3 regions of the Kitasatospora sp. NBC_00240 genome follow, and region 1 is predicted to be linked to each of the others. Evidence: riboswitches for the same ligand, from Rfam matches in the RefSeq annotation. Region 1 holds a riboswitch; each other region holds the start of a gene.
What was found. A riboswitch is a leader RNA that binds a small molecule or an ion and turns the genes downstream of it on or off. The one in region 1 is predicted to bind thiamine pyrophosphate.

Region 1 (9,807 bases):
CGTCGGCGGGCTTGCGGACGTCCGCCTGCAGCTGCTGCTCCTTGCGGTGCGCCTCCAGCTCGGCGACCTTGGTCTCCTGGACCACGACCTCCTGGCGGGAGGCGGCCTGGGCGAGCGGGCCGGCCTGCATGGCGCGGGCCGTCGCGGTCTCCATCTCGGCCTGGTAGCCGGCCTGCTGGATGCCGCTGTTGCGGGTGGCCTCGGCCTTGCGGGCGAACGCCTCCTGCTCGGCCTCGGTGGCCTGGCGGTCCGCCTCGGCCTGGGCGATCCGGGCGTCCCGCATGACCCGGGCGGCGTGCGGGGCGGCGAGGTTCTGGATGTACCCGGTCGGGTCCAGGATCTCCTGGATCTGCAGCGAGTCGATGATCAGGCCCAGCTTCTCCATCTCCGTGCCGGAGGCGGCCCGGGTCTCCCCGGTGAGCCGCTCGCGGTCGCGGATCATGTCCTCGACGGTCAGCCCGCCGACGATGGAGCGCAGATGGCCGGCGAAGACGTTGTGGACGCGGTGGCCCATCATCGCCTGCTGGTCCAGGAAGCGGCGGGCGGCGTTGGCGATCGACACCGTGTCGTCGCCCACCTTGAAGATCACAACGCCCTTGACGTGCACCGGGATCCCCTGCGAGGTCACGCACTCGACGTCGAGGTCGGCCTCGTTGAGGTCCAGCGACAGCTTGCGGACGACCTGGACGCCCGGGGTGACGAGCGTCCCGCGGCCGGTGACGACCCGGAACCCCAGCCCCTCACCGACTCCCTCGGCGCGGTGCTTGGACCCGGAGATGATCAGTGCCTCGTTGGGCTCGGCGACCCGCCACATGAGCTTGAAGAGCACGATCAGGATGATGATCGAGGCGACGGCCGCCCCTGCGATGCCGATGAGCATCGGCTGATTCCCCCTTCAGGGCACACCGGTTCCGTGGCTGCGCTCTGTTGTGCAGGATGGCGCGGAACACGGTGGCAGCGGAGATTCTGCGCCTGTTCCGATCACTTGGGAAGCAGCTGGTGTCCTGATTCTGTATCAGCCGGTCAGGCCGGTGTTACGTACACCGTCCGTGGCGGCTGGTACTCGACCACGACCACCCGGGTGCCGACCGCCAGCCGCTCCCCGGGGAACGCCGGATGGGCGAGGAACGCCTCCGACCCCTGCCTGGCCACCACGTGGATCATCACCTCGCCGACCAGACCGTCGCCGACCGTCCCCGTCACCCGTCCCGTGCTGCCGACCACCGCGGACCCCTCTCCGTCGGCTCCCAGTGTGCCCGCGCGGCCGCTTCCTGGACCCCCTCTGGACCGCCACCCGCGGTGCCCGCTACGGTGTTGAGGTCTTGTTGCGGACAAAACCGTCCGTAGACACGGGAGCTCGGAGCACCGGGCTGAGAGGGCGCTGAACGGTACGCCACCACGCGTACCAACCGCTGCGTCGACCGCAGGAACCTGGACCGGGTAATGCCGGCGTAGGGAGTAGAAGGTCAGATGACCATGTTCGAAACACCGGAGAAGTCTGCCCAGAGCCCGGCGGGCGGCGCGGCCGGCAGCCCGGTCAGCAGCGCGGCCAGCGGCTACCCGACCCCCGCCTGGCGCAAGGCCTACCGTGAGGGATCCCGCCCCGACCTGCGGGTTCCGTACCGCGAGGTGGTCCTCACCAACGGCGGGAGCGTCCCGCTGTACGACACCTCGGGCCCGTACACCGACCCCTCGTACGAGCCGGACGTCCGGCGCGGCCTGCCGGCCCTGCGCGACGCGTGGATCCGCCAGCGCGGCGACGTCGAGGAGTACGACGGCCGCGAGGCCCGCCCGGAGGACGACGGGATCAAGCACACCTCGCCGCGCGGCGGGGACCTGCGCAACCTCGACGCCGTCTTCCCCGGCCGCCCGCGCCGCCCGCTGCGCGGCCGCGACGGCGCGGCCGTCACCCAGCTCGCCTACGCGAGGCGCGGGATCGTCACGCCGGAGATGGAGTTCATCGCCCTGCGGGAGGGCCTGGAGGCGGAGTTCGTCCGCTCCGAGGTGGCCCGCGGCCGGGCGGTGATCCCGCTGAACGTGAACCACCCGGAGGTCGAGCCGGCGATCATCGGCACCAACTTCCTGGTGAAGATCAACGCCAACATCGGCAACTCCGCGGTCACCTCCTCGATCGAGGAGGAGGTGGAGAAGATGACCTGGGCGACCCGCTGGGGCGCCGACACCGTGATGGACCTCTCCACCGGCCGCAACATCCACACCACCCGTGAGTGGATCCTGCGCAACTCGCCCGTCCCGATCGGCACCGTGCCGCTGTACCAGGCGCTGGAGAAGGTCGACGGCAAGGCGGAGGAGCTGAGCTGGGACGTCTACCGCGACACCGTGATCGAGCAGTGCGAGCAGGGCGTCGACTACATGACCGTGCACGCCGGCGTGCTGCTTCGGTACGTGCCGATGACGGCCCGGCGCAAGACCGGCATCGTCTCGCGCGGCGGCTCGATCATGGCGGCCTGGTGCCTGGCCCACCACCGGGAGAACTTCCTCTACACCAACTTCGAGGAGCTCTGCGACATCCTCGCGAGCTACGACGTCACCTTCTCGCTCGGTGACGGCCTGCGCCCCGGTTCCACCGCGGACGCCAACGACCAGGCGCAGTTCGCCGAACTGCAGACCCTCGGCGAGCTCGGCCGGATCGCCCGGGACCGGGACGTCCAGGTGATGATCGAGGGCCCCGGCCACGTCGCGATGAACAAGATCAAGGAGAACATGGATCTCCAGAAGGAGATCTGCGACGAGGCGCCGTTCTACACCCTCGGCCCGCTCACCACCGACGTCGCCCCCGGCTACGACCACATCACCTCGGGCATCGGCGCGGCGATGATCGCCTGGTGGGGCACGGCGATGCTCTGCTACGTCACGCCCAAGGAGCACCTGGGCCTGCCCAACCGGGACGACGTGAAGACCGGCGTCATCACCTACAAGATCGCCGCGCACGCCGCCGACCTGGCCAAGGGCCACCCCGGCGCCAGCGACTGGGACGACGCGCTCTCGGACGCCCGGTTCGAGTTCCGCTGGGAGGACCAGTTCAACCTGGCCCTCGACCCGGAGACGGCCCGGGCCTTCCACGACGAGACGCTGCCGGCGGAGCCCGCCAAGACGGCGCACTTCTGCTCGATGTGCGGCCCGAAGTTCTGTTCGATGAAGATCTCCCAGAAGATCCGCGACGAGCACGGAGACGGATCGACGGCGGTGGCGACGGAGTTCGACCCGGAGGCGGCGGCCGGCATGGCCGCGATGTCGGCCGAGTTCGCCGCCAAGGGCAACCGGGTGTACCTGCCGTTGGCGGACTGACGGTCCGTCGCGCCCCGTCGGGTGCGTGACGAGGCGTGGAGCAGCGCTGTTCCGGGGGCAGGAGGGGGCTCCCGGAGCAGCGCTGTTTCCGGTGCCCCGCGCTCTCGGGGCTCGCCCGGGACAGTGCCTCGGCGATGATGGCGGCGGCGTCGCGGGGATCGGTCCGGGCCAGGGCGAGGAGGGCCTCCAGGCCCGCTCGCGCGACCGACCTGAAGATCACGGCGGTCTCGGACGGGAGTTCCGAGGCCGGGTCCTCCTCGGCCTGGTAGCGGCCGGTCCTCCTGATCGCGGGAAGCACCTCGTGGGTCACCCAGCGGCGGAACCTCTTGGCGTCGGGCTTCCTGGAACGAAGGATCAGTGAGTAGAGGCCGGACTCGCTGACGATGGAAAGCTGCTGGTCACCGCCAGGGGTGCGGATAGTACCCGCACCCTTTGCGTCGTCGTCGAGCCCTCGCACGGCGTCATGCACGCGCGCGATCCGGAGCACCGAGGCGACATCCGCGGCCACCCACCAGGGCTCCCCGTCGATGGTGACCACACGGACCTCGTGGCCCTGGCGCCTCGACTCGTTCGGACCGCGGCCGGGCGCCCGGGGTGTCGGCGGCGGCCGGGGTTCAGGCGCCGGCGTCCTGCGGGTACCAGCGGAGCTCGACGGTGTTGCCGTCCGGGTCCTGGACGTAGACCGAGGTGGCGCTGCCGCGGGCGCCGTAGCGGCCGACCGGCCCTTCCAGGACGGTGAAGGTGCCCGAGTCGATGACCTCCTGCCAGTCCAGGGGCTCCACGGTGAGGCAGATGTGGTCGACGTTGGACTCGCCCCGGGCGCCGTCCACCAGGTCGATGATGGTCTCCGGGGTGATCCGGACCGAGGGGAACGGCGCCTTGCCGGCGCGCCACTCGTCGACCCGGACCGGCTCCAGGCCGAGCGGGCCGAGGTAGAAGTCCAGCGCCCGCTCGACGTCCTGGACGTTGAGGACGAGGTGGTCGAAGGCCTTCACGCGAAGGTTCGGCATCGGTGCTCCCGGGTGGTGGGTTGCGGCGGAGAGGGTGTCCGGCCTGCTGTCTTCCATGATTCGCCGGTGGGAATCCGGCATCAAGGCACGATCGGAATACGATCGTTGAGCAGGATTAAACGACGGGGGTACGACATGTGGGAGCGGCTGGAGACCCGGATCTTCCTGACGCTGGCCGAGGAGCTGCACTTCGGCCGGACCGCCGAGCGGCTGGGGATCACCACCGGCCGGGTCAGCCAGGTGATCGGGAAGCTGGAGCGCCGGATCGGCGGCACCCTGTTCGAGCGCACCAGCCGCAGCGTCCGGCTGAGCGCGGTCGGCCGGCAGCTGGCGGACGACCTGGCCCCCCTGGTGGCCGGCATGGAGCAGGCCCTGCGGCGGGCCGCCGACGCGGCCCGGGGCGTCACGGGCGAGCTGCGGGTGGCCTTCCTCGGCGAGTGGACGGCGCCGGTGCTGCTCAAGGCGGTCGCGCTGTTCACCGAGCGTCACCCCGAGTGCCGGGTGGACGTGCGGGAGGTGCAGTTGTCCAACTCCCGGGCAAGCCTGCTGGACGGCTCGGTCGACGTACTGATCGCCTCCTACCCGTTCGACGGGATGGCCTGCGGGCCGGTGCTGCTGACGGAGCCAAGGGTGCTGGCGGTGTCCGCCGGGCACCCGCTGGCCGGCGAGGAGTCGGTGTCCGTCGAGGTGCTGGCGGAGCACCCGGTGATCCAGTACCCGGCGGTGACCTCCGCCGCCTTCAAGCGGGACCGTACGCCGGACCGTACGCCGGCCGGCCGCCCGGTGCCGGCCGGCCCGGCCGGCGGGACCTTCTCCGAGATGCTCACCCTGGTCGCCATGGGCAGGGGCGTCCTGCCGGTCGGCGCCCACTCCCGGCAGTACTACCCGCGTCCTGACGTCGCCTACGTGCCGATCCGGGACGCCCCGCCGATCGAGCGCGGTCCGGTCTGGCTGGAGGGCAACACCACCGCGCGGGTACGCGAGTTCGTCCGGGCGGCGGCGGACGCCGCGGGCGGGCCGGCGGGCCCGGGGGCGACAGCCCGGAGCTGATCCTGCGGTGGGGGCGCCGACCGACGCGAGGTGAGGCGGGCCTGCCCGGTGGGGGCGGCGGCGGGGGCGATCGGCCACCGCGGCGCTGACTTCGAAACGATTTGTCAGGACATCTGCTGACGCGGAAAGTCACGGAAAAATATCGGAGTATACGCGGACCGTCGCGGTCCAGTAGCGTACGCCGTCGTCCCCGTCGATCGCTTGTCCGATATACCCACAGGATTTCTCTTGAATCTCGACTTCAGCGCCGAGCCCCTCTTCTCCTGGTACGTCGTGCTGCTGTGCATCAGCGGTGTCGCGATGGTTGCCATCGGTGCCGTCAATTTCGGTGCCCTCAGCATCGGCTGGCGTATTTTCAACGCGGTCGCCGGTGTCGGCTTCCTCGGTTACGGCATCTACCTCGGATTCATCTTCGAGGGCGGCGAGTACCTGCTGTTCTTCAAGGCGTTCATCCTGCCCGGCGTGCTGATCTTCAACTTCGTCCGTTCGCTGGCCACCCGCGGCAACGCGCCCGCGCCGCAGGTCTTCCAGCCGGCCCAGGCCTACCCGGCGGACGCGCCCGCCCAGCCCTTCCAGCCGGCCGCGCCCGCTCAGCCGGCGCCCGTGCAGCAGCCGGGCCAGGCGAACCAGGCAGGCTGAACCGGCCGGCCCGGGGCAGCTGCTCCGGGCACGTCGGACCAGTGACGGTCGAACGCCGTCCCACAGGGCCCGTCCGCCACCGGGACGGCGTTCGGCGTGTCCGCCGCGCCGCCTCCGGGGCGGGCCCGGTCCGTCCTTCCGGGGGAGTCAGACGTCGTCGGGGCTGGTGAAGGCGGGCGGGCTGTAGCCCGGGCTGCTGAACTCGGCCGTGCGCGGCGTGCGGCCCTCGGGGTCGGTGACGCCCTCGACCCCGGGGCTGGAGAAGCCGGGGCTGCTGAAACTCGCACCGCTGTAGCCGGGACTGCTGAAGTCCGGCGGGGTGGGCGGGTCGCGGTGCTCGCCCGTGCTCTCGGCGGCCGGCGCGGCCCGGGGCGCCGGGGTGAACGGCGGCAGCGCGGGCTCCGAGTCCAGGTTGGCCCGCAGGTAGGGCAGCAGGGCGCGGTCCCGCAGCGCGAGCTGCCAGGCCCGGCGGGCGTCGGCCACCTCGGCGCGCAGTTCGGGATCGGTCTCGTCCGGCGGACCGGCGCCGTCGCGCAGCGCGGTCAGGACGAGTCCGACGATGCCGATGACCATCGCGCCGGCGCCGATGGCGAGCGCGAGCCAGCCCGCGGTGAGCAGGGAGCGGCCCAGCACCAGCTCGGGGGCGGCGGTGCTCAGCACGTACCCGAGCAGCAGGAAGACCAGCCCGGCGGCGCCGGCCAGGATCGGCGCCAGGACGGTGAGCACGGGGAAGAGGCCCGCGCCGTCCTCGGAGCTGAGCTGGGCGGCGAGTTCGCCGATGTTCCGAGGGCCGGTGCTGCGCGGGGTGGACTCGTGGACGGGGGCGGGCCGCGGCCGCCCGGTCCCGGCGCGCAGGTTGTCGCGCAGCCGGGTGTAGTGCTCGTACTCGACGGCGGCGCCCGAGGCGATGGCGCTCGCGGCGAGCAGCGCCTTGGTGCGCAGCTGCTCGGAGGTGAGGCGGGCGGTGTTCCCGGTGCCGGTGCTGCCGGTGCCGGTACCCGGTTCGCGTTCGCGCAGTGCCGCCAGGATGGTTCCGTCGCGCAGTGCTTCGTCGAGGAGGCGCTCGAAGTCCGGGCGGTCCTCGGCCAGCAGGTGCGGGGCGTTGTTCATGCGGACCCCGTTCGCTCCGTCACGGAGGTGGATTTCCGCACCGGGGTACGCCTTCGGAGGGTGGGGCCGGGGCGGCCTGGTGCGGTGTGCCTCGATGGTAGGGGCGGGTGGGGGCGCACAGACAGTCGGTTTCCGGAATTTCAGCGCCGGGGGCGTGCGGGATGCTCCCTGGCATCCCTTCCGGACCGGTTCAGTTGACGGGCAGTCGGGCGATCAGCAGGCGGCCTTCCATGGTGACGCCGCCGTCCATGGCGACGGCCAGCTCGTCGGCGTAGACGTACGGGCCGGGGATGTGCGGGGGCGCGCCGTCCTCGGCGTGGGCCGCGCCGGTGAGGTACGGGATGGGGCTGTGGCCGTGCACGACGCGCCGGCCGCCGTAGGCGTCGAGCAGCTCGTGGACGGCGGTGGGGCCGGCGTTGCCGCGGAAGGCGAACCGCTTGGTGAAGCGGCGGAAGGCGTCCCACCACTCGTCGGCGCCCTCGTCGGCGAGCAGGTTGTGAACGGCGTCGTTGACCTCGGCGATCGACTCGCCGTACTCCAGGTAGGCGGTGGTGTCGGAGTGCAGCAGCAGGTGGTCGTCCTCCAGTGCCATCGCGGGCAGCCGGGACAGCCAGCTGATGTGGTGCGACTCCAGCCGGTCGAGGTCGTGCTGCTGGCCGCCGTTGAGCCGCCAGGCGGCGAGGAAGGAGGCGGTGCCGGCGGTGGACTGCACGGGTTCGTCGCCGTAGCGGTGCGCGCCGAGGAAGAGCAGTTCGTGATTGCCCATCAGGGCGCGGCAGTAGCCGCCGGCGGCGGCGGCCTCGGCGGCGAGCTGCATGACCAGGTCGATGACGCCGATGCCGTCGGGGCCGCGGTCGGTGAAGTCGCCGAGGAACCAGATCCGGGAGCGGCCGGCGGACCAGTGGCCGTCGGCGTCGATCAGGCCCTGGTGGCGCAGCTCGGCGACCAGCTCGTCGAGGTAGCCGTGCACGTCGCCGACGACGTACAGCGGGCCGGGGGGCTCGCTGGGGTCGGGCGCGGGGTACGGGGTGGAGTAGGGCAGGCCGTCCTCGGTGAGCGGGGGGCCCAGCTCGATGGTCGGCGGGTCCTCGCGCGACGGCGCCGGCTGTGCGGCGAGGTCGTGCAGGGTGGGCTCGTGCGGGACCTGCGCCTGGAAGGAGGGGTCCTGGTAGCCGGGCTCCTGGAAGCCTGCCTCCTGGTAGCCCGGTTCCTGGAAGGCCTGCTCCTGGAAGGCGGGATCCTGGAAGGCCTGCTCCTGGAAGAGCGGCTGGTGCTGGTCCTCGCGGTGCGGGGCGCTCTGCTGCGGGGCGGAGGGCCAGTGCTGTTCGAGGTAGCGGGCGCCGCCGTAGGCGCTGTACGTCTCGGAGTAGCCGTCGGTGTAGCCGGTGGGTTCCGCGGGCTCGAAGTAGGAGCCGTAGGGCAGCACGTCGAGGTCCGGGTGATGGCGGGGGCCTGAGTCCGGCTGTTCAGGCCCGGGGAAGCGGTCCTCGGGTGTCATCCGCCCATCATAGGAAGACCACTCTCCCGGCGTCCTCACCTGGTGGGTATCCAATTCTCCGGAGCGTCAGTCGGGCGGCCCGTGAGGTCCGTTTTGTCCGGGACTGAGTGGACTAGACCTCGCCGGGGGAGCGGGGCGGGCTGACGGTGGTTCGGGTGCTGCGGCGCTGGGAGGAGGCCCGGACGATCAGCTCGGTGGGCATCAGGGTGCCGGGCGGCGGTCCCGTCCCAGCGGTCCGGAAGCGGGGCGGGAAGAGCCGTCCGACGTCCACCCCGGTGCCCGAGTCGACGCCCTCGATGGCGTCGATCAGCAGGTTGACCACGGTGGTGCCGATCCGGCGCGGCTTGAGCGACAGGGTGGTGATCGGGGGCTCGGTGCCGGCGTAGACGTCGCTCTCGCTGCAGCAGACCAGCAGCAGGTCGTCGGGCACCCGCAGGCCGTACCGGCGGGCGGCGGCCAGCAGGTCGGTGCCGTTCGGGTCGAAGAGGCCGTAGACGGCGTCCGGGCGGTCCGGGCGGGCGAGCAGCCGGTCGGCCGCCACCGCGCCGGCCGCCGGGTCGTGGGCGGGGTAGGTCTCGTACACCGGCTCCTGGCCGACCCGGCCGCACCAGCCGAGGTAGGCGTCGGTGGAGAGCCGGGTGTACGTGTCGGTGCTGGTGCCGGTGAGCAGGCCGATCCGGCGGGCGCCGGACTCGGTGAGGTGGTCGAGGATGCCCAGGACGGCGGCCTCGTGGTCGTTGTCGACCCAGGCGGTGACCGGGCAGTTGCCGGGCTTGCCGTCGCTGACCACCGGCACGCCGGACCGGTAGAGCTCGCTGACCAGGGGGTCCTGGTCGGGCGGGTCGATCACCACGGTGCCGTCCAGGGCGATGTTGCCCCAGACGTCGTGTCGGGACGAGGCCGGCAGTACCACCAGGGCGTAGCCGCGGCCGAGCGCGGCGCTGGTGGCGGCCCTGGCCATCTCGGCGAAGTAGGCGAACTCGGTGAAGGTGAACGGCTCCTCGCCGTAGGTGGTGACGGTCAGGCCGATCAGGCCCGACCTGCCGGTGCGCAGGGTTCGGGCGGCGGCCGAGGGGCGGTAGCCGAGGCGCTCGGCGACCTCGCGGACCCGGCTTCTGGTCTCGTCGGGCAGGCGCCCCTTACCGTTCAGCGCGTCGGAGACCGTGGTGATCGACACTCCGGCGGCTGCTG
Region 2 (9,807 bases), 280 kb from region 1:
TCTTGCGGCCCTTGGGCCGTTCGTCCCCATCGGTTCCGGCGGCCTCGGGGTTCTCGGCCACTGCCGGGGTACGGTCCTCGGTCACGTACGTCGCCTCCTTGCGAGTCTCGCCGCCCCGGACGCGTCGGATCGCGACACCCGTGGGCGGCCGTCCGTCCCATGGTACGGACGGCCGCTCGTTCACCCGTTCGGGGGCGGCGGCGGGACCGGCCGGCCTACTCGAAGCGGGCGGCCAGCAGCACCAGGTCGTCGGTGCCGCCGTCCGGGCCGGCGACGGCGGGGGTGTCGCCGTCGGCCGGGGCGGAGCAGGCCAGCAGGTGGGCGCAGAGCCGGTCCGGGTCGGTCCGGACGTCGCGCGGGGCGTCCGCCGCCGCCCGGCGCAGCGCGCTCTGGCCCGCGTGCAGGGTCGGGCCGAAGCGGCGGGCCATGCCCTCGGTGTAGAGCACCAGCAGGTCACCGCGCTCGGCGTCCAGCTCGACACCGGGCGCCTCCCAGCAGCTGAGCATGCCGAGCGGGGCGGACAGCGAGGTCTCGACGAAGTTCGCGCCGTGCCGGGTGACCAGGACCGGCGGGCAGTGCCCGGCGCCGGCCAGCGTGATCCGGCGCTCGTCCGGCTCCACCCAGGCGTAGACGGCGGTGGCGCTGCGGGCCGGCTCGGTGGTCTTGAGCAGCAGCTCCAGGTCGCCCAGGACGGAGACCGGGTCCTCGCCCTCCAGCACCGCGTAGGCCCGCAGGGCGGCCCGGACCCGGCCCATCGCGGCGGCCGCGCCGGGTGCTGAGCCGGGGCCCGCGCCGGGCCCGTCGCCGGAGACGCTGCCCACGCTCAGGCCGAGGGTGCCGTCCGGCAGCGCGATGGCGTCGTACCAGTCGCTGCCGGTGGACCGGTCGAGCCCGGCGGGCACGCAGCGGGCGGCCAGCCGTACGCCCGGCAGGCGGGGGAGGCGGTCCGGCAGCAGGCCGCGGCGAAGCGCCTCACCGGCGCGCCGGGAGCGTTCCGCCTCCAGCTGCCCGGCCAGCAGCGGCGCCGCGGCCTCGCAGTAGGCACGGGCGAGCCGCAGCCGCCGTTCGTCCGGCTCGGTGGGGCCGTCGTAGAACCAGACGGCGGCGGCCGGCGGGCCGTCCTCCTCGGTGCTGAGCGGCAGCCCGACGGCGGCGCCGAGGCCGAGCTGCCCGGCGACCTCGCGCAGCCGGGCGGGGGTCGCGGGGCCGGCCAGGTCGGGGTGCAGCACCTGCGGCGGGCGGCCGTGCGGGTGCAGCAGGCCGCGGAAGGGGCCCAGGTCGGCGGGTACGGTCTCCAGCGCGCCGAGGGCGGAGCGGTCCAGGCCGAGGCCGACCGGCCGGCTCACGCCGCCGGGCGACCCGACGACCACGAAGCCCCGGCGGGCGCCGAGCAGGGCGGCCCCGGAGCCGAGCAGGGCGGCCAGGGCGGCGTCCAGGCCGCGGGCGCGGGCCAGCAGCGCGGTGTGCTCGTACAGCTCGGTGAGGTCGGCCAGGGCGCCGGCCAGCTCGGCCGGGTCGGCCGGTCCGCGCGGGTCGGCCGGCTCCGGCGGCCCGGCCGGGCCGGGCGCGGCGGCGTACGGCCCCGCCCCGGCCGGCGGGGCGGCGGGCGGCAGGTCGAGCAGGGGGAGCCGGGTGCCGCGGCCGAGGTCGCCCGGGGCGGCGGCGGCCGTGAGCGGCGGCGTGGTGCGCAGCCGGGCGGCGGACGGGTGGGGCTCGGTCATGCCGTTTCTCCCAGCGCGGTGGTACGTGTCATGCGATACCCCCAAGTCCGGCCGAGCCCTCGCTCCGCCTCGATCGCCGCGAATCGCCGGCAGGCGTCACCGCTCGGCACTACTCGTCATTTCTCGGCACTACTCGTCATTGATCGACAGCATCGGCCCTACTTCTGGACAGGCCATTCGGGGCATATCCGGGAGCGGTTCCGACGCCGTCCCGGGGTGGAGCGGTGCGAGCCGGCCGGCCCGCACCGAGCGCCGACCCGTCGGCATGGAAGTCCGTGGAGCGGGCAAGACAGGCAGGGACGGTGTTTCGCGGCCCGCCTGTTCCGACGACCGAACCGGTGGCCGTCCGGATCGTATGCCTGCGCGGCCCGTGGCCCGGGCCGGTCGCGGGTCACTCACTCGTACGGTGGAACCAGCGGCGTCTGAGCGGCGTCCATCTGGTCGCATGAGGGATTCTCGTTCCAGGGGCCGACCTCTCAGGGGCCCTTTTCAAGTCCTGTTCCATGTCGTGTTCCACGTCGCGTGCGGTACGGCGCGGCTGCGGTGATGGCCGGCCCTTGTGGCCGTATGGCTCCGTCGGGGCCGGCAAGCCCCAGCGGTCACGGAAAGGAACGAGCGCCCATGCGTGAGACCAGGCGAGACCGGCAGGAGGGCCGCTCCGCGCGGCTGGCCGCGGCCCTGGAGGCCGCCGTGGAGTACCGCTGGCCCGTGGTGCCGGGCGCGGGGGCACCCGGCGGCCGCTGCTCCTGCGACAGCCCGGACTGCCCGGTACCGGGAGCGCACCCGCACGACCCGGAGCTGCTGGCGGCCACCACCGACGCCCGGATGGTGCGCTGGTGGTGGGAGCGGCAGAGCCCGGACGCGCCGGTCCTGGTCGCCACCGGCCGGGCCGTCTCGGCGGTCAGCCTGCCCGCCCCGGCGGCGGCCCGGGCGCTCGCGTACTTCGAGGCGCTGCGGATGCCGCTCGGCCCGGTGCTGGCCACGCCCGGCCGCTACACGCTGCTGGTGGCCCCGTACTCGCTGGACACGCTGGCCGAGCTGCTGGCGCAGCAGCCGTGGGTCCCGGGTTCGATGCGCTACCACGGGCCCGGCGGCTACCTGGCGCTGCCGCCCGGGTGCGACCGGGGCCGGGTGCGCTGGGTGCTGGCGCCGGAGCGGGTGGAGGGCGGCGGGGTGCGGCTGCCGGAGGTCGGGCCGATGCTGGAGGAGCTCGTCGCGGCGACGGCCAAGCAGGACAGCGGCCGGCCGCGGTTCTAGACCTGTCCGGCCGGTTCCGCGCGGCCGACAGAGGGACGGTTCCGCATGGCCGACGAGGGGACGGCTCCGGGTGCTCGCCCGGGGCCGTTCCCGGTTTGCGGCCCGCCCCGCGGGCGGGTTTTCCGCCGCCCGCCCGGCCGGTCGCCACGACGCCGTCCGCGGCCGGTTCGGGTGCGGTCGGCCGGGCCGGCGAGGGGCATGAAAAAATCCGGCCGCTGGCGACGGGGGATGCACCAGCGACCGGACTGTTTAAACAGTAACAAGGATCGGCGGCCGCGCCAATTTCCAAGACCCGGTCGCCGCCCGGAAATTGCGGTCGGCGACCGGAATGTGACGCGTATCACACACCGTCAGTTCAGCGTTACCTGACGGTTCACCAAGTTGGCGCGTGCACGCCGCTCTTCGGTCGTCAGCGGGGTCGGATCGGCGAGCGTGGCGGCGAGCCGCTCGGCGAACTCGGCGGCCGGCTTCTCGCAGTCGGCGGCCGTCATCGCCAGCGGCAGGTCCCAGACGGGGACGGTCAGCCCGTGGGCCCGGAACGAGCCGACCAGGCGGGTGTCCGGGCCGATCGAGGACCGGTCGGCGGCGGTCAGCCGGGCCAGCGCGTCCAGCAGCTGCTCCTCGGGGACGGTCATCACCCAGCGCAGGTGGTTCTTGTCCGGGGTGCCGCACCAGTACGCGGAGTCCACGCTCGACAGCTTCTCGGTCGGGATGGCCGAGGCGTTGGCCCGCTCCAGCGAGGCGGCGACCTCGCCGGTGGCGGACTCGGCGTCCTCCAGCCAGAACTCGAAGCCGGTGTGCACGGCCGGCGTGAACGGGGCCGTCACGTCCAGCAGGTCCTGCAGGCGGCGACCGCCCGGGACGGTCCGGCGGGAGGGCACCGGGGCGCCGGGCTCGGCGGCCAGCGCCAGCTCCAGGGCGTCCGCCAGGTCGCGGCTCAGGTCGCCGGAGGAGGACTGGGTCTGCAGGCCCAGCAGGATCGAACCGTCCTGGCGGCGCAGGGCCGGCCAGGCCAGCGGCAGCACGGTCGCCAGTGTCACCGACGGGATGTCACCGGTCGCCTCGTCCACCACGCCCGCGGCCAGCGTCAGCGGCACCGTGGCGGCCGGCACCAGCTCGCGCAGCGCGACCCAGTCGGCCTCGCCCGACAGGCCCTCGAACGGACGGTGCACCAGCTCCTGGACGGCGTGCGACGCCTCCCGGCCGTGACAGGCCTTGTACCGGCGGCCCGACCCGCAGGGGCAGTCCTCCCGGGCTCCGACCACGGGGATCCCGCCGGTGGCGGAGGTCGTGGCGGTGGCGGACTGGCTGCGCTGCGGCGCCTTCTTGGCGGCCTTCTTGCCCATGGTGCGGCTCTCCCGGGAACGGTGAATTCTTGGGACCGGCGGCCGCCGGGGATGGCGTCACCCATCCCGGCCGGCCGGTCGGTCGTGCTCCCGGAAGCCTACTGAGGTTTCCTCACGCGCTTCGCGCGTCGCTCCCGCCCCGCCGGGCGTGCCGACCGCGGACGGGCAGCGCCGCCCAGACCGTCACCTCGTCCGGGAGGTCCCGTACGCCCCAGTCGCTGGCCAGCTGGCCGACGATGCTCAGGCCGCGCCCGCCGCGCGAGGTCAGCGAAGGACTGGACGGGATCGGCCGGGTCGGCGCACCGCCGTCGGTGACCTCCAGGGTCAGCATCCCGTCCGGGTGCAGGCCCCAGCGGACCAGGACGCCGCCCGGCTCCTCGGCGCTCTCGCCGTCGCCCGGGCCACGACCCCGCGGGCCGCTGGCCGGGAACCCGTTCACCTGGCCGCCGGCCGGCTGCCGCGAAGGCACCGCCACCAGCACCTGGTCGACCAGTTCGGCCTCGGTGTCCCGGCCCAGGTCGAGCAGCCGGCCGAGCGGTCTGGCGTACCGACAGGCGTTGCTGAGCAGTTCCGAGAGAATCAGAACCGCGTCGTCCACGACCGTGTCCGGTATTTGTCGTTCGCCGAGATCCCGACGCAGCCGACGCCGCGCGACCCCGACGCTGGCCGGGCCGTGCGGCACCGCCATGGTCGATGAAGTCGGCACTTCGCGTGCCACCATCAACGCCACCCCCGGACCTCCTTCAGCGTATGCCGAGGGATGGATGCCCCTTGGGAATGGGTCGGAAACGGCCGCGGGGCGATCCTGCGCGGACATTTCAAGACGAACGGCAAACCGGCAGCGCGAGGTGATTCCGCGCTCACCCTCGGTACATTCCGGACATTGAATGTCTTCCGCCCCGTGGAACCCACCGGAAACCGGACACCGGCCCGGCCGGGCCATGGGGCCCCTTCGCCGGACGACCGGTCAGCGGCCGAGCTGCGCCAGGACCTCGGCCGGGCGGTTGGTGATGATCGCGGACACCCCGAGCTCCAGGCAGAGCTCCACGTCGGCCGGCTCGTCCACCGTCCAGACGTGCACCTGGTGCCCCGCCCGGCGGAGCGCCGGCACCAGCTCGGGGCGGGCCCGCACCAGGTCGATCCCGGGCCCCGCGATGGTCGCGCCGCCCGGCAGCGAACCGCCCGGCCGCAGTCGCAGCGGCAGCGTCCGGTCGAACAGGAACACCCGGGAGAACTCCGGCGCCGCCTGCCGCACCCGGCCCAGAGCCAGCGCCGAGAAGCTCATGATCCGGGCCTGCGGGCGGCTCTCCGGGTTGCCGCCCGGCCCCGAGATCCCGTACCGGGCCAGTGCCTTCAGCAGCTCGGCCTCCACCCGGCCGCGGAACCGGACCGGGTGCTTGGTCTCGATCGCCAGGTCGACCCGGCGGCCGCAGTCGGCGACCAGCTCCAGCAGGCTGTCCAGTCGCAGCACGGCCCGGGCCTCCGGGTCGGCGGCGCCGGCCCCGTCCTTCCAGGAGCCGAAGTCGTACGCCTCCAGCTCGGCCAGGGTCATCGCGGAGACCACCCCGCGGCCGTCCGAGGTCCGCTGGATCCGGCGGTCGTGCACGCAGACCAGCTGCCCGTCCGCAGTCACCCGGACATCGCACTCGAAGGCGTCGGCGCCCTCCGCGAGAGCCCGCCGGTACGCGGCCAGGGTGTGCTCGGGCAGCGCCCGGGAGGAGCCACGGTGGGCCACCACCTGGACGTGCTGCGCGGTGCGGGCGGTCGCGGGGGACAGGTCGGCGCTGGTCACAGCGCCAACGATAGGCGCCCCGGATGACGGAACGGCGACGGCGGCCCCAACCTGCGGGGCCGCCGTCGCCGCGGTGGCGCGATCCGGGCGGTCGGCTCGGGCGGTCGGCCCCGGCCGGCCCGCCCGGAGGGGGTCAGTCCTCGGTCCGCCCGGCCCCGGTCAGCGGGGTGAGGGCCAGGGTGACCAGCGCGGGCACCAGGAACCCGAACAGCGAGGCCGAGGTCCATTCCTGCGGGGTGAAGTGCAGGGCGCTCTGCGCGCCCGTCCAGAGGTCCACCCACCAGCCGGCGATCGCGGTCGGGGCGATGAACTGGTAGACCGCGAAGCCCAGCGCCCACGGCAGCAGCATCAGCCAACGCGTGGGAGCCCGCTCGGAGAGATCCCAGCCCCGGCGGCCGGCGCCGAAGAAGTAGTCCACCGCCAGCACCGCGAACAGCGGCACGAAGACCGAGCCGATCAGGCCGAGGAAGTTGTAGTACGAGGCGGTGAATTCCTTGATCTGCAGCGCCAGGACGGTGGTCAGCACGCCGATCCCGCCGGTCAGCAGCCGCCGGTCGATCCGCGGGAACAGGTTGTGGACCGACATCGCGGTCGAGTACACGTTCGCGAAGGACTGGTCGGTCTCGCGCAGCACCAGCACCAGCAGGAAGGCCCAGCCGGCCCAGACCCCGGTGAACGAGGAGAAGATCTTCTCGGTGTCCCCGCCGGACTGCAGCAGCGCGATCAGGCCCAGCACGTAGCACCAGACCTGGGCCACGGTGTAGCCCGAGAAGGTGCCCCAGAAGGCGGCCGAGGCGGTGCGCGAGTGCCGGGTGTAGTCGGCGGCCAGCGGCACGAAGGAGATCGACAGCGCGATGACGGCGTCGGTCGCGTGCAGGAACCCGTGCCAGTTGCCCGCCCCCGGGTCGGGGAAGCCCTGACGGCCCAGCTGGACGGTGAAGTACACCATCGCCACGGCCACCGCGGCGGCCACGTACTTGCGCAGCACAGCGATCGAGCCCAGCGGCCAGATCGTCAGCACGGTGGTCAGCGCCCCGGCCAGCAGCACGAACAGCCAGCGGTACCCGTCGGTGCCGGCCACCGTCTGGGCGCCCTGGGCGATCACGGTGAGCTCGAAGACGCCCCAGCCGACGCACTGGGCGATGTTCAGCACCGTCGGCAGGTAGCTCAGCTTCGTACCGAACAGCCCGCGCAGGTTGGCCATCGCCGGCGCGCCGGTCTTCGCCCCGATCAGGGCGGCCACGCCGAGCGCGGCGGTGCCGATCACGGTGCCGGCGAGGATCGCGACCACGGCCGCGGTGAAGGACATCTCCGAGCCCGGGGCGCCCAGCACGGTCGCGGCGGTGCTGAAGCCGATCAGGCTGACGCCCAGGTTGAGCCAGAGCGCGAACTGGTCCTTGAAGGACAGCGTGCGCGGCGGCTCGGTGTCGAGAACGAGCGGCGCCTCGGCGCGCCCGTGCGCCTCCGGACGGTCCAGCACGGCGACGTCCGTGTGCAGGCCCCCCTTGTGAAGGCCTTCCGAAGGAGCGGGGAATTCCGTGGACGCCGACGCGTCCGAAGAAGAGGATGGCGAAGCAGGCGGCATGGCCGATACTCCCTACGCCGGCATTACCCGGACAGGTTCCGGCGGTCAGCGCTCCCTCGCCCGCCGTCCACGACTACCGTGGCGTACGGTCGACCAGCGCACTCTCAGCCTGGAAGGGGTCCAAGCTCCCGCGTGTTCAGATTGAAGCGACAGGCTAGCGGGAGCCGGGAGGAACGCCAAGGCCGGGGCCGCAGGCCGTCCGCATCGCGGGACGCGCGGGCCGGGCCGGCCGCCGGTGTTCGGTCCGGCTAAGGATTCTTATGAGTTCTTCAGAGGGCCCCTTACGGCAATCGAATCCCGCATACGAAAAACTATGCATCTTGGTCCTGTCAGCTATGGAGGTCGTCAGTGAGCACCGAGCGCGAGAGTGGGTCCACCGGACCGCAGGAGGGGCAGCCCTCCGGCGGTCACGGGGCGGTGGGTCCGGTGTCCGACGGCCCGGCGCAGCAGCCCGCGGCCGCCGCGGCAGGTGCCGGTACGCCGCCCGCCGGGGACTCCCCGCGGACGCTGGCCTTCGGCAAGCTGAGCGAGCCCGAGCCGGCCGCACCCGCCGCGCCAGTGGCACCCGCCGCACCGGCCACCCCTGTTGCCCCCGCGGCCCCGTCCTACCTGGACGCGCCGCCGCCCGTACTGCCCCCGGCCGCGCCGGTCGCGCCCGCCGCCCCGTCCTACCTGGACGCGCCGCCGCCGACCAACCCGTACGCGACCCCCGCCCCCGCGGCTGACCCGTACGCCACCCCCGCCCCCGCGGCCGACCCGTACGCCGGCACCGCCCCGGTCGCCGCCGGCCCCTACGCCGCCGCGCCCGCGCCCGGCCAGGGCCCCGCCGCCGACCCGTACGGCCCGCCGCCCGGCACCCCGGCCGAGCACGGCCACCACCCGTTCGGCTCCGGCCAGCCGCTCGGCGGCTGGGGCTCCCAGGACGCCGGTGCCGGTGGCACCTACGGCGGCCACGGCGGGCCCGGCCTGCCCGGCGGTCCCGGCTACCCGGGCCAGTACCCGGGCGCGGCACCCGGCGGACCGCGCAAGAAGCGTGGCGGCCTGGTCGCCCTGATCGCGGCCGTCGCCCTGGTCGCCGGTGTGGCCGGCGGCGCCGTCGGCGTCGCGGTCACCGACCACGGCGACAGGGTCAGCTCCGCCAACGACCACCGCAGCACCACCGTCCCGGCCGGCAACACCCAGAAGAACGAGGCCGCCCCCGGCTCCGTCGCGGCCATCGCCCAGAAGGCGCTGCCCAGCACCGTCACCATCAAGGCGCAGAGCAGCACCGAGTCCGGCACCGGCACCGGCTTCGTCTTCGACACCGAGGGCCACATCCTCACCAACAACCACGTGGTCGCCCCGGCCGCGAACGGCGGCAAACTGACCGTCAAGTTCGCCGACGGCTCCTCCTACACCGCCTCGGTGCTCGGCCGTGCCGAGGGCTACGACGTGGCCGTGGTCAAGCTGGACAACCCGCCGAAGGACAAGCTCAGCCCCCTTCCGCTGGGCGACTCCGACAAGGTCAACGTCGGCGACGCGACCATCGCCATCGGCGCGCCGTACGGTCTGGAGTCCACCGTCACCACCGGCATCGTCAGCGCCAAGGACCGCCCGGTCGCCTCCGGCGACGAGACCGGCGCGCAGGCCTCGTACATGAACGCCCTGCAGACCGACGCCTCGATCAACCCCGGCAACTCCGGCGGCCCGCTGCTCGACGGCAGCGGTGCCGTGATCGGCATCAACTCGGCCATCCAGTCCAACTCCTCGGGCAGCGGCCGGGCCGGCAGCATCGGCCTCGGCTTCGCCATCCCGATCAACCAGGCCAAGTGGGTCGCCGACACGCTGATCAAGACCGGCCGCCCGGTCTACGCCAAGCTCGACGTCCTGCGCAACGACGACTACAAGGGCGACGGCGCGCAGATCCAGACCAACGCCGTCCAGGGCACCCCCGCCGTCACCCCCGGCGGCGCCGCCGACAAGGCCGGCCTCAAGCCCGGCGACGTCATCACCAAGCTCGGCGGCAGCCCGATCGAGAACGGCCCCGCCCTCGTCAGCAAGATCTGGACGCACAAGCCCGGCGAGACGGTCGACGTGGAGTACATCCGCGACGGCAAGACCGGCACC
Region 3 (9,807 bases), 2.1 Mb from region 1:
GACACCCGCGCCTTCCACCGGGACTCCGTCGGCGCCCCCGGCCAGGACGGCCCGCAGCCGGGCGCCGGACCGTCCGCCGCGGAGCCCGCCCGGCTGCCCGGCCGGTTCACCGTGCTGCTCGCCCTGCGCGGCCCGCGCCCGGCCGGCACCGCGCACCGCACCGTGGTGCACGCGGCCGACGGGGCAACCGAGCGGGAGGCACTGTTCGGCCGCGCGCCGAAGCCGTACGAGCGCCCCACCGTCCAGGTGCTGCGCCCCGACGACCCGACACTCCACCCGGAGGGCCACGAGAGCGTGTCGCTCACCGTCACCGTGCCGGCCGCGGACGCGCTGGACTGGAGCGCCCCCGGAGCGGCCGAGCGGTACGCCGACCAGGTGCTCGACCACGTGGACGCGGCCGGGCTCGGCCTGCGTGGGCGACTGCTCTGGCGGGTGGTCCGCACCCCGCTCGACACCGCGGCGGAGACCGGCGCCATTTTCGGTTCCGTCCCCCGGCCCGCGCTGGCCGGGGCCGACGGCGCTCTGCTCCAGGCGCCCAACCAGCAGCCCCGGCCCGGCCTGTTCGTGATCGGCGGCGCCGCGCACCCCGGCGGCGGCCTGGCCCGGGTGGGCATGTCCGCCTGCATCACCGCCGGTCTGATCGGCCCGGCCTGATCCCGCCCCGCCCGAACCGCACGCCCCGAACCGTCCCGGCCCGACCCGAGGCAACGACCCGTACCGTCCCGGCCCGGCCGCTGCCGCCACCCCGGTGGACGCGGCCGCGGGGCGGCGCGCGATGAATGACAGTCAGTTCCCGCACGGGCTAGCATCCAGGCGTCGCCCGGCCGTGCACGCCGTTACCGGAGGTCCGTCATGTCGAGCAATCCCGCTGCCGAGCGGCGGCCGGGCCTCCGCGACCGGGCGAGCGGTCAGATCGTCGCCGCGGTCGCGATCGTGGCGGCGGCCATGACGGTACGCAAGCTGATGTTCCCGTGGGAGTCGGACGACTACCGCTACTTCCTGCACCCCTGGTACACCCACATCGCCGACCACGGCGGCTTCCAGGCGCTCAGCGACATCGGCTTCTCCGACTACAACGTGCCGTACCTCTACGTGCTGGCCGCGCTCAGCCACCTGCCGGTGCAGGACCTGGCCGGCATCAAGGCCGTCTCGACCCTGTTCGACCTGCTGACGGCGTACTTCGCCTACCGGATCGTGGCGCTGCGCCACCCGGAGGGCTCCTGGCGGCCGCACGCCGCCGGGGCGGTGGTGCTGCTCCTGCCGACCGTGATGGCCAACAGCGGCTGGTGGGGGCAGGCCGACTCGGTCTACTCCTCGTTCGTGGTCGGCGCGCTCTGGTTCGTCCTGCGCCGCCGGCCCTGGTGGGCCTGCACCTTCCTCGGCATCGCGCTGGCCTTCAAGCTGCAGACGGTGTTCGTGTTCCCGTTCCTGCTGGTGCTGCTGCTCACCCGGCGGATCCCCTGGCGGTCGCTGCTGGCCGTCCCGGCGGTGTACCTGCTGCTGGACGTGCCCGCCCTGCTGGTCGGCGCCGACCTCGGGCAGCTGCTCACGGTCTACTCCCGGCAGACCGGCACCTATCAGAGCCTCTCGATGAACGCGCCGAGCGTCTACCTGCTGTTCCAGGCGGGGGACCACGCCGACGCCGTCCGCCGGGCGGGCATCCTGCTCACCGGCGCGGTGGTGCTGACCCTGGTCGCCCTGGTGGTGCTGCGCCCGACCGGACGCGGGCCGCTACGGCCCGGCGGGTGGGAGCGGGAGCTGACCGACACCCAGATCGTGCTGCTGGCCACCACGTCGGTGGTGCTGGTGCCGTTCCTGCTGCCGTCGATGCACGAGCGCTACTTCTTCCTGGCGGACGTGCTGAGCGTGGTCGCGGCCTTCTACCTGCCGGGCCGGCTCTGGTACCTGCCGGTGCTGGTCCAGCTCGCCTCGGCCGGCACCTACCTGCAGTACCTGGCGCACGACGCGGCCCGCTACACCAAGGTCGAGCTGTTCGGCGCGCTGATGGCCCTGGCCGCGCTGGCCGTGGTGCGGGCCACCGTCCAGGAGTTCCGGCGCACGCCGGACCGGAGCGGCGCGGGAGGTCCGGACGGCGCGGCGGGCCAGGAAGGCGCGGCGGCGGCGGACGGTACGACCGGTGCGGACGGCACGGCGGGCGGGCCGGGTCGCGGCGCCGCCGAGGGCCGGGCACTGGCCGTCGGACGGAGCTGACCGGCTCCCGAGCCAGCCAGAGCCCGGGGAGCACCCGCGCGGGGCCCTGCGGCCCGGACGGCTCAGCCCTGCTGCTGCCAGGTGCCCTGCTGCTGCCAGACCCCGTGCTGGTCGTAACCGGGCTGCTGCTGCGGCTGCGGGGGCACCCCGTCGACGGGCTGCTGCCACTGCTGCTGGCCGTCCCAGCCCGGCTGCGCCTGCTGCTGGTAGCCCTGCTGCTCGTAGCCGGGGGTCTGCTGCTGCCACTGCTGCTGACCGGTCTGCGCGGCGTACGGGTCCTGCTGGTAGCCGTAGCCCTGGTCGTAGCCGAACGCGGGCTGCTGCCGCCACTGCTGCTGGCCGTCCCAGCCCGGCTGCGCCTGCTGCTGGTAGCCCTGCTGCTCGTAGCCGGGGGTCTGCTGCTCGTACCCGGCGCCCTGCTGGTAGCCGGACTGCTGGCCGTAGTAGGCGGAGGTGTCGGCGTACACGCCGTCGACGGCCTGCGGCTCGAAACCGGCGGGCTGCGGGTCGGCCTGCGGTCGCTGTCGGACCCCGGAACCGACGCCGTCGTAGGAGTCGGAGTCGGCGTCGAACGGGACGGCCTGGTAGGCGGCCGTCTCGAAGTCCGAGATGTCGGCCTCGACCGCGCCGATCTCCCCCACCTGCTGGACGACGACCGGCTCGGCGACGTCCTCACCCCCGGTGGCCGCGCTCAGCAGCGGCACCTTGGCCAGCGGGCCGGGCAGCTCGCCGTCGGACCTGCGCAGCGACCAGCCCCCGCGGAACCCGCGCTTGACGGACAGGGTCACGAAGACCTGGCCGACCGCGAAGAGCATCGCGCCGGCCCCGATCACCGGCACCGACCGCACGGCCATCCCGGCGACCACGCCGAGGAAACCGCCCAGTGCCACGACGCGCCAGTGCAGCGGTGCGCGGTTCTGCAGCAGCAGCTCGGCGACCAGCCAGAGCGCCACCACCGCCAACGCGGCGTACAGCAGCAGGTACCCGATGCCCATCCGCCCGCTACCTCCAGTCGCGTGCCGCGCGCCCCGCGCGTGTGCCGAGACTGTACCGGGTCATCGCGCCGCGACCCACATCGTGCGTCGCGGCGCGGGCCCCGGATCAGTGCTGGTGCAGGCCGAGGTTCTGGTAGATCTCCAGCGTGGAGGTGGAGTGGTTGAGGGTGATGAAGTGCAGGCCGGGGGCGCCCTCGGCGAGCAGCCGCTCGGACATCGCGGTGGCGTGGTCGATGCCGACCGCCCGGACGGCCTGCGGGTCGTCCTCGACGGCGCGGAAGCGGCTGACCAGGTCGGCCGGGAAGTCCGAGCCGCTGAGCTGCGGGAACCGCTCCAGCTGCTTGATGTTGGTGACCGGCATGATCTCCGGGATGATCGGCACCTCGCAGCCGGCCGCCGCGACCCGGTCGCGCAGCCGCAGGTAGTCGTCGACCTCGAAGAACATCTGGGTGATCGCGTAGTCCGCGCCGGCCCGGCACTTGGCGACGAAGTGGCGGATGTCGTCGTCCCAGTTCGCCGAGCGCGGGTGCATCTGCGGGAAGGCGGCGACGCCCACGCAGAAGTCCCCGATGCCCTTGATCAGCTCGACCAGCTCGGCCGCGTAGCTGACCCCCTCGGGGTGGCGCACCCACTCGCCCATCGGGTCGCCGGGCGGGTCGCCGCGCACCGCGAGGACGTTGCGCACGCCCTGGTCCGCGTACTGGCCGATGATGTTGCGCAGCTCGGCGATCGAGTGGTCGACCGCGGTCAGGTGGGCCACCGGGGTCAGCGTGGTCTCGGTGGCGATCCGGCCGACCAGGTTCACGGTCCGCCCGCGCGAGGAGCCGCCCGCGCCGTACGTCATGCAGACGAAGTTCGGGTCGAGGGCCTCGACCCGCCGGATCGCGTCCCAGAGCCGCTTCTCGGCGGCCTCCGAGCGCGGCGGCATGAATTCGAAGGAGTAGGACCGCTTGCCCGCCGCCAGCAGTTCGCGAACGGTCAGTGCGCGGTCGGTTCTGGTGGAAGCGATGCCGAGTGCCATGCTGGCAGGTTAGCCGCCGCCCGGAGAGGCGGGACAACTGACGTCCACCGAGTGAGACACCTTTCGGTCACCCGCGACAGGGCCGTCCGGGTGCTCGTACGCCCGCCCGCGACCGCCCGGTTAGGCTGACCGGTACCCCCAGCGACTCCCGGAGCCTCATCGTGACCTCGTCCAGCAGCCGGCCGGCCAACCCGATCGACGTGGAGGCCGTGCGGATGCGCGTCAACGCCGCCCTCGGCGAATTCATGGACGGCCAGGCGGTCCTGCTCGGCAAGATCTCTCCGCAGCTCGGGCCCGCCGCCGACGCCCTGCGGGACTTCCTGCTGGACGGCGGCAAGCGGCTGCGCCCGGCCTTCTGCTACTGGGGCTGGCGCGGCGCCGGCGGCAGCGCCGCCGACCCGGGCATCGAGCACGCGGCGGCCGCCCTGGAGCTGCTGCAGGCGAGCGCGCTGGTGCACGACGACCTGATGGACCGCAGCGACACCCGGCGCGGGGTGCCCTCCGTGCACCGCCGCTTCGAGGCCCTGCACCGGGCCAGCGGCTGGCGCGGCGACCGCGAGCAGTTCGGGGCCTCCGCCGCCGTGCTGCTCGGCGACCTGCTGCTGATCTGGTGCGACGAGCTGTTCCTGCGCTCGGGGCTGCCGGCCGAGGCGGTGCTGCGGGCCAAGCCGGCCTTCGACCTGATGCGGACCGAGGTGATGGTCGGCCAGTACCTCGACGTGCTGGAGCCGGTCGCCGGCGACTCCACCGACGAGGGGGCGCTGGAGCGGGCGCAGACCGTCCTGCACTACAAGTCGGCGAAATACACCATCGAGCGGCCGCTGCAGGTGGGGGCGCTGCTCGCCGGGGCCTCCCCGGAGCTGGTCGCGGCGTACTCGTCCTTCGGCCTGCCGCTGGGCGAGGCCTTCCAGCTGCGGGACGACCTGCTGGGGGTCTTCGGCGACCCCGCGGTCACCGGCAAGCCGGCCGGCGACGACCTGCGGGAGGGCAAGCGCACCCTGCTGGTCGCGCACGCCATGCGCGCACTGCCGGCCGCCGACGCCCGGCACCTGGACGAGCGGCTCGGCGCGCCGGACCTGGCGCCCGAGGAGGTCGTCGTGCTGCGGGACCTGGTGGCGCGCAGCGGTGCGCCCGAGCGGGTGGAGAGCCGGATCGAGGAGCTGATGCGGCAGTCGCTGGCGGCGCTGGAGGCGGCCCCGCTGGTGGACCCGCGGGCCCGGGAGGTCCTGCTGTCGCTGGCCGAGGCGGCGACCGTCCGCCGCTACTGAGCGGCGGGCCGGGGGCCGGCCGGTCGTCCCGGGCCGCGAGGGACACCCCTGCGGCCCGGGACGGCGGTCTCAGACCGCGCGCACCCGGTGGGCCAGCTCGGCCGCCGCGGCGGCCGGGTCGTCGGCGGCGGTGATCGCGCGGACCACCACGACCCGGCGGGCGCCGGCGGCCAGCACCTCGTCCAGGTTGCCCAGGTCGATGCCCCCGATGGCGAACCAGGGGCGGTCCGTCACCTGCTTCGCCGCGTAGGAGACCAGGCCGAGGCCCGGCGCGTGCCAGCCGGGCTTGGTCGGCGTGGGCCAGACCGGGCCGGTGCAGAAGTAGTCCACGCCCGGCTCGGCGACGGCGGCGTCGACCTCGGCCTCCGCGTGGCAGGAGCGGCCGATGAGCACGTCCTCGCCGAGGATCGCGCGGGCGGCCCGCACCGGCAGGTCGTCCTGGCCGAGGTGCAGCACGTCCGGGCCGGCCGCGTGCGCGACGTCGGCCCGGTCGTTCACCGAGAGCAGCTTGCCGTGCCGCCGGCAGGCGTCGGCGAAGACCTCCAGGTACTCCAGCTCCTGCTTGGCCTCCAGGCCCTTGTCGCGGAGTTGGACGATGTCGACGCCGCCGCCGAGCGCGGCGTCCAGGAACTGCTCCAGGTCGCCCTGCTCGCGGCGGGCGTCGGTGCACAGGTAGAGCCGCGCGTCGGCCAGCTGCGCGCGCAGCCGGCCGCCCGCCGTCAGGTCCGCCGCCATCAGATCAGCATCGCCTGGGCGCGGCGCTTCACCTCGGTGCCGCGGTTCTCCTGCAGGGCCTGGATCGGGCTGCCCGGCAGCGACGGGTCCTCGGTGAAGAGCCACTCCAGGATCTCCGCGTCGTTGTACCCGCAGTCGCGGAGCACGGTCAGCGTGCCGGACAGGTGCTTGACCAGTCCGGGGCCGTCGATGAAGGCGGCCGGCACCTGCAGCGACTTGTTCGGGCCGCGGCGGACGGCGATCAGGCCGCCGCTCTTGACCAGGTCGCGCACCTCGGTGACGCGGACACCCCACTGCTCGGAGATGTCGGGCAGGTACATCCACTCGGGGACAAGGTCTTCAATCTTCGCTTCGATCTCGCTCACGTCACCAGACTGCCACCTCGCCGGGGCGCCGCGCACCAACCGCGCCCCCGGCGGCCGCTCCGGTGTCCGAACGTGACCGGTCCGTCGCGGCTACGGCTGTCCGGCGAGGGCGGCCTTCAGCTGCACGGCCGGGTCGGCGGCCGGCACCGGGTCGAGGACGGCGCCGCGCTCCAGCAGCCGGCGCCCCTGGGCGAGGTCGCGCGGGCGGTCGACGGTCAGCAGGGCGCGCAGCTGCCCGCCGCGCGTCCAGAGCACCGTCCAGGACGGGTCGCCGGGCGCCCCCCGCCACAGCACCTCGTCGCCGTCGCCGTGCCGGCCCGCGTACTGCACCATCCGCCCGAACTGCTCGGACCAGAAGTACGGCACCGGGTCGTACGGGGTGTCCAGGCCGAGCAGCGAGGCCGCTGCCGCCGCCCCGGACTGCAGCGCGTGGTCCCAGTGCTGGACGGACAGCCGGCCGCCCCAGCGGGTCGAGGGGTAGGAGACGCAGTCGCCGGCCGCGAGGACCCCGGGCAGCGAGGTGCGCAGCCGCTCGTCCACCAGGACGGCGCCGGCCGCGTCCAGCTCGACCCCGGAGCCGGCCAGCCAGCCGGTCGCCGGGCGCACCCCGACGCCGACCACCACCTCGTCGGCGGCCAGCCGGGTGCCGTCGGCGAGCAGCACCTCGTGCGGGCCGACCGAGGCCACCCTGGCGCCGCAGCGCAGGTCGACGCCGGCCGCCCGGTACCAGGCGGTCATCGCGCCGCCGACCGCCGGGGGCAGCGCGCCGGGCACCGGTGCCGGACCGGCCTCCACCACGGTGACCTCGCAGCCCAGCGCGCGGGCGACACCGGCGGTCTCGGCCCCGATCCAGCCGGCCCCGACCAGTACGATCCGCGCTCCCGGCCGCAGCAGCGCGCGCAGCGCGAGGGCGTCGTCGACGGTCCGCAGCAGGTGGGCGCGGTCCGCGCCGGGCAGCGCGACGGGTGCGGCGCCGGTGGCGATCACCAGGCTCCCGTACGGCAGCTCGCCGGCGTCGGTGTGCAGCACCCCGGGCTCCAGCCCGGTGGCCCGGCGGCCGGTGACGAGGTCGACGCCGAGGCCGTCGTAGTCGATGTCCAGGGTGGTGGCGTCGGCCTTGCCGAGCAGCACGTCCTTGGAGAGCGGGGGCCGGTCGTAGGGGGCGTGCGGTTCGTCCCCGAGCAGGACGATCCGACCCTGCCGGCCGCCCCCGCGCAGCGCGCGCACGCACTGGGCCCCGGCCAGCCCCGCCCCGACAACGACCACCTGGTCCGTGTTCCGCCGCTCTCCCACGGCGCCACCCTATCGGCGCCGTCCGCCCCTTGTACGCGCCTTCGGCCCGGACGGCACCCGGAGTTATGGTGGGTGCACCTCGACCGGACGGCGCCCCAGGTGCCGGGCGGTCCGTACCACGGGGGCCCGGCGCACCGGGCTGAGAGGCGGGCTGGCACGGCCTGCGACCGTCCGAACCTGATCCGGGTCATTCCGGCGAAGGGAGAGCAGGGACTTTGACACGCTTCACGAGCGGCGCGACGACGGACGTCCTCGTCGTCGGCGGCGGGATCATCGGCCTCGCGGTGGCCTGGCGGGCCCGGCAGCGCGGCCTCGGCGTGGTCGTGGTCGACCCGGCGCCCGGCGGCGGGGCCGCCCAGGTCGCGGCCGGGATGCTGGCCCCGGTCACCGAGCTGCAGTACGGCGAGGAGCCGCTGCTGAAGCTCGGGATGGCCTCCAACGAGCGGTACCCGGCCTTCGCTACCGAGCTGGAGGAGGCCTCCGGCCTTTCGACCGGCTACCGCGCCTGCGGCACCCTCGCCGTCGCGCTGGACTCCGACGACCGCGAGGAACTGCGCGAGCTGCACGCCTTCCACGGGCGCCTGGGCCTGGACTCGGCCTGGCTCACCGGACGCGAGTGCCGCAAGCTCGAACCGATGCTGGCCCCGGGCGTCCGCGGCGGGCTGCACGTCACCGACGACCACCAGGTGGACGGCCGCCGGCTGGCCGCCGCGCTGGTGGCCGCCTGCGAGCGCGCCGGGGTGCTGCTGCACCGCGCCGAGGTCGCCGAGCTGCTGGTCACCGGCGGCCGCGCGACCGGGGCCCGGCTGAGCACCGGCGGGCTGCTGGGCGCCGGCCAGGTGGTGCTGGCGGCCGGGCCGCGCAGCCACCTGCTGCCCGGCCTGCCCGAGGGGGTGCTGCCGGCCGTCCGCCCGGTCAAGGGCCAGATCCTGCGGCTGCGGGTGCCCGAGGCGTACCGGCCGTTCCTGTCCCGCAACGTCCGCGCGGTGGTGCGCGGGCAGCACCTGTACCTGGTGCCGCGCGAGGACGGCGAGCTGGTGATCGGCGCGACCAGCGAGGAGCAGGGCTACGACACCACCGTCACCGCCGGCGGGGTGTACGAGCTGCTCCGCGACGCCCACGACCTGGTCCCCGGGATCACCGAGCTGCCGCTGGTCGAGACCTCCGCCGGGCTGCGCCCCGGCTCCCCCGACAACGCCCCGCTGCTCGGCCCGACCGCGTTGCCCGGCCTGGTCGCGGCGACCGGCCACTACCGCAACGGCGTGCTGCTCACCCCGGTGACCGGCGACCTGCTCGCCGAGTACCTGGCCACCGGCGTGACGCCCGAGTTGGCGGCGCCGTTCTCCCCCGGCCGGTTCGCCGCCGGCCCCTCCGCCGCCGGGGCCGTCCCCTCCGGCACGGCCCCGTCCGACCTCTCCACTCCCGCAAAGGCACTGGCATGACCGATATCTCACTCTCCGTCAACGGCGAGCCCCGGCAGGTGCCCGCCCGGAGCACGCTCGCCGAGGTGGTGGCCGGCGTGAGCGCCGCGCCGTCCGGGGTCGCCGCGGCGGTCAACGAGACCGTGGTGCCGCGCGGTGCCTGGGCCGGGACCGGCCTCGCCGCGGGCGACCGGATCGAGATCCTCACCGCCGTGCAGGGAGGCTGAGCGCCGTGGCCGACACCGCGACCACGACCGCGACCGCCGACGACAAGGACCTCCTGACGATCGCCGGGACCACCTTCGGCTCCCGCCTGATCATGGGCACCGGCGGGGCGCCGAGCCTGGACGTCCTGGAGCAGGCGCTCCGGGTCTCCGGCACCGAGCTGACCACGGTCGCGATGCGCCGGGTGAGCACCTCCACCCAGGGTTCGGTACTGGACGTGCTGACCCGCAACGGCATCCGGGTGCTGCCCAACACGGCGGGCTGCTTCACCGC

Region 2: it holds a riboswitch for thiamine pyrophosphate, as region 1 does, so the genes downstream of both, OG689_RS21830 (cytosine permease) here and thiC (phosphomethylpyrimidine synthase ThiC) in region 1, are expected to answer to the same signal.
Region 3: it holds a riboswitch for thiamine pyrophosphate, as region 1 does, so the genes downstream of both, thiO (glycine oxidase ThiO) here and thiC (phosphomethylpyrimidine synthase ThiC) in region 1, are expected to answer to the same signal.

What each region holds. Positions count from the first base shown of each region.
Region 1 is NZ_JAPEMU010000001.1:4,864,340-4,874,146, reverse strand. It holds gene OG689_RS20655 (flotillin family protein) at 1-880, opposite strand, end outside; gene OG689_RS20650 (hypothetical protein) at 1,024-1,224, opposite strand; TPP riboswitch at 1,340-1,475, shown strand; gene thiC (phosphomethylpyrimidine synthase ThiC) at 1,471-3,309, shown strand; partial or broken gene OG689_RS45050 (Bro-N domain-containing protein) at 3,611-3,847, opposite strand; gene OG689_RS20640 (VOC family protein) at 3,924-4,319, opposite strand; gene OG689_RS20635 (LysR family transcriptional regulator) at 4,425-5,369, shown strand; gene OG689_RS20630 (hypothetical protein) at 5,598-6,008, shown strand; gene OG689_RS20625 (hypothetical protein) at 6,156-7,118, opposite strand; gene OG689_RS20620 (metallophosphoesterase) at 7,309-8,616, opposite strand; gene OG689_RS20615 (LacI family DNA-binding transcriptional regulator) at 8,729-9,807, opposite strand, start outside.
Region 2 is NZ_JAPEMU010000001.1:5,149,234-5,159,040, forward strand. It holds gene OG689_RS21800 (aminopeptidase P family protein) at 1-85, opposite strand, end outside; gene OG689_RS21805 (SpoIIE family protein phosphatase) at 216-1,721, opposite strand; gene OG689_RS21810 (bifunctional DNA primase/polymerase) at 2,343-2,978, shown strand; gene OG689_RS21815 (DUF5926 family protein) at 3,329-4,324, opposite strand; gene OG689_RS21820 (ATP-binding protein) at 4,437-5,045, opposite strand; gene OG689_RS21825 (glycerophosphodiester phosphodiesterase family protein) at 5,292-6,116, opposite strand; gene OG689_RS21830 (cytosine permease) at 6,250-7,596, opposite strand; TPP riboswitch at 7,694-7,843, opposite strand; gene OG689_RS21835 (trypsin-like peptidase domain-containing protein) at 8,050-9,807, shown strand, end outside.
Region 3 is NZ_JAPEMU010000001.1:6,964,421-6,974,227, reverse strand. It holds gene OG689_RS29860 (FAD-dependent oxidoreductase) at 1-654, shown strand, start outside; gene OG689_RS29855 (glycosyltransferase 87 family protein) at 853-2,211, shown strand; gene OG689_RS29850 (hypothetical protein) at 2,274-3,206, opposite strand; gene metF (methylenetetrahydrofolate reductase [NAD(P)H]) at 3,313-4,227, opposite strand; gene OG689_RS29840 (polyprenyl synthetase family protein) at 4,389-5,495, shown strand; gene thiE (thiamine phosphate synthase) at 5,565-6,230, opposite strand; gene OG689_RS29830 (Rv2175c family DNA-binding protein) at 6,230-6,595, opposite strand; gene OG689_RS29825 (FAD-dependent oxidoreductase) at 6,686-7,888, opposite strand; TPP riboswitch at 7,997-8,110, shown strand; gene thiO (glycine oxidase ThiO) at 8,104-9,330, shown strand; gene thiS (sulfur carrier protein ThiS) at 9,327-9,536, shown strand; gene OG689_RS29810 (thiazole synthase) at 9,629-9,807, shown strand, end outside.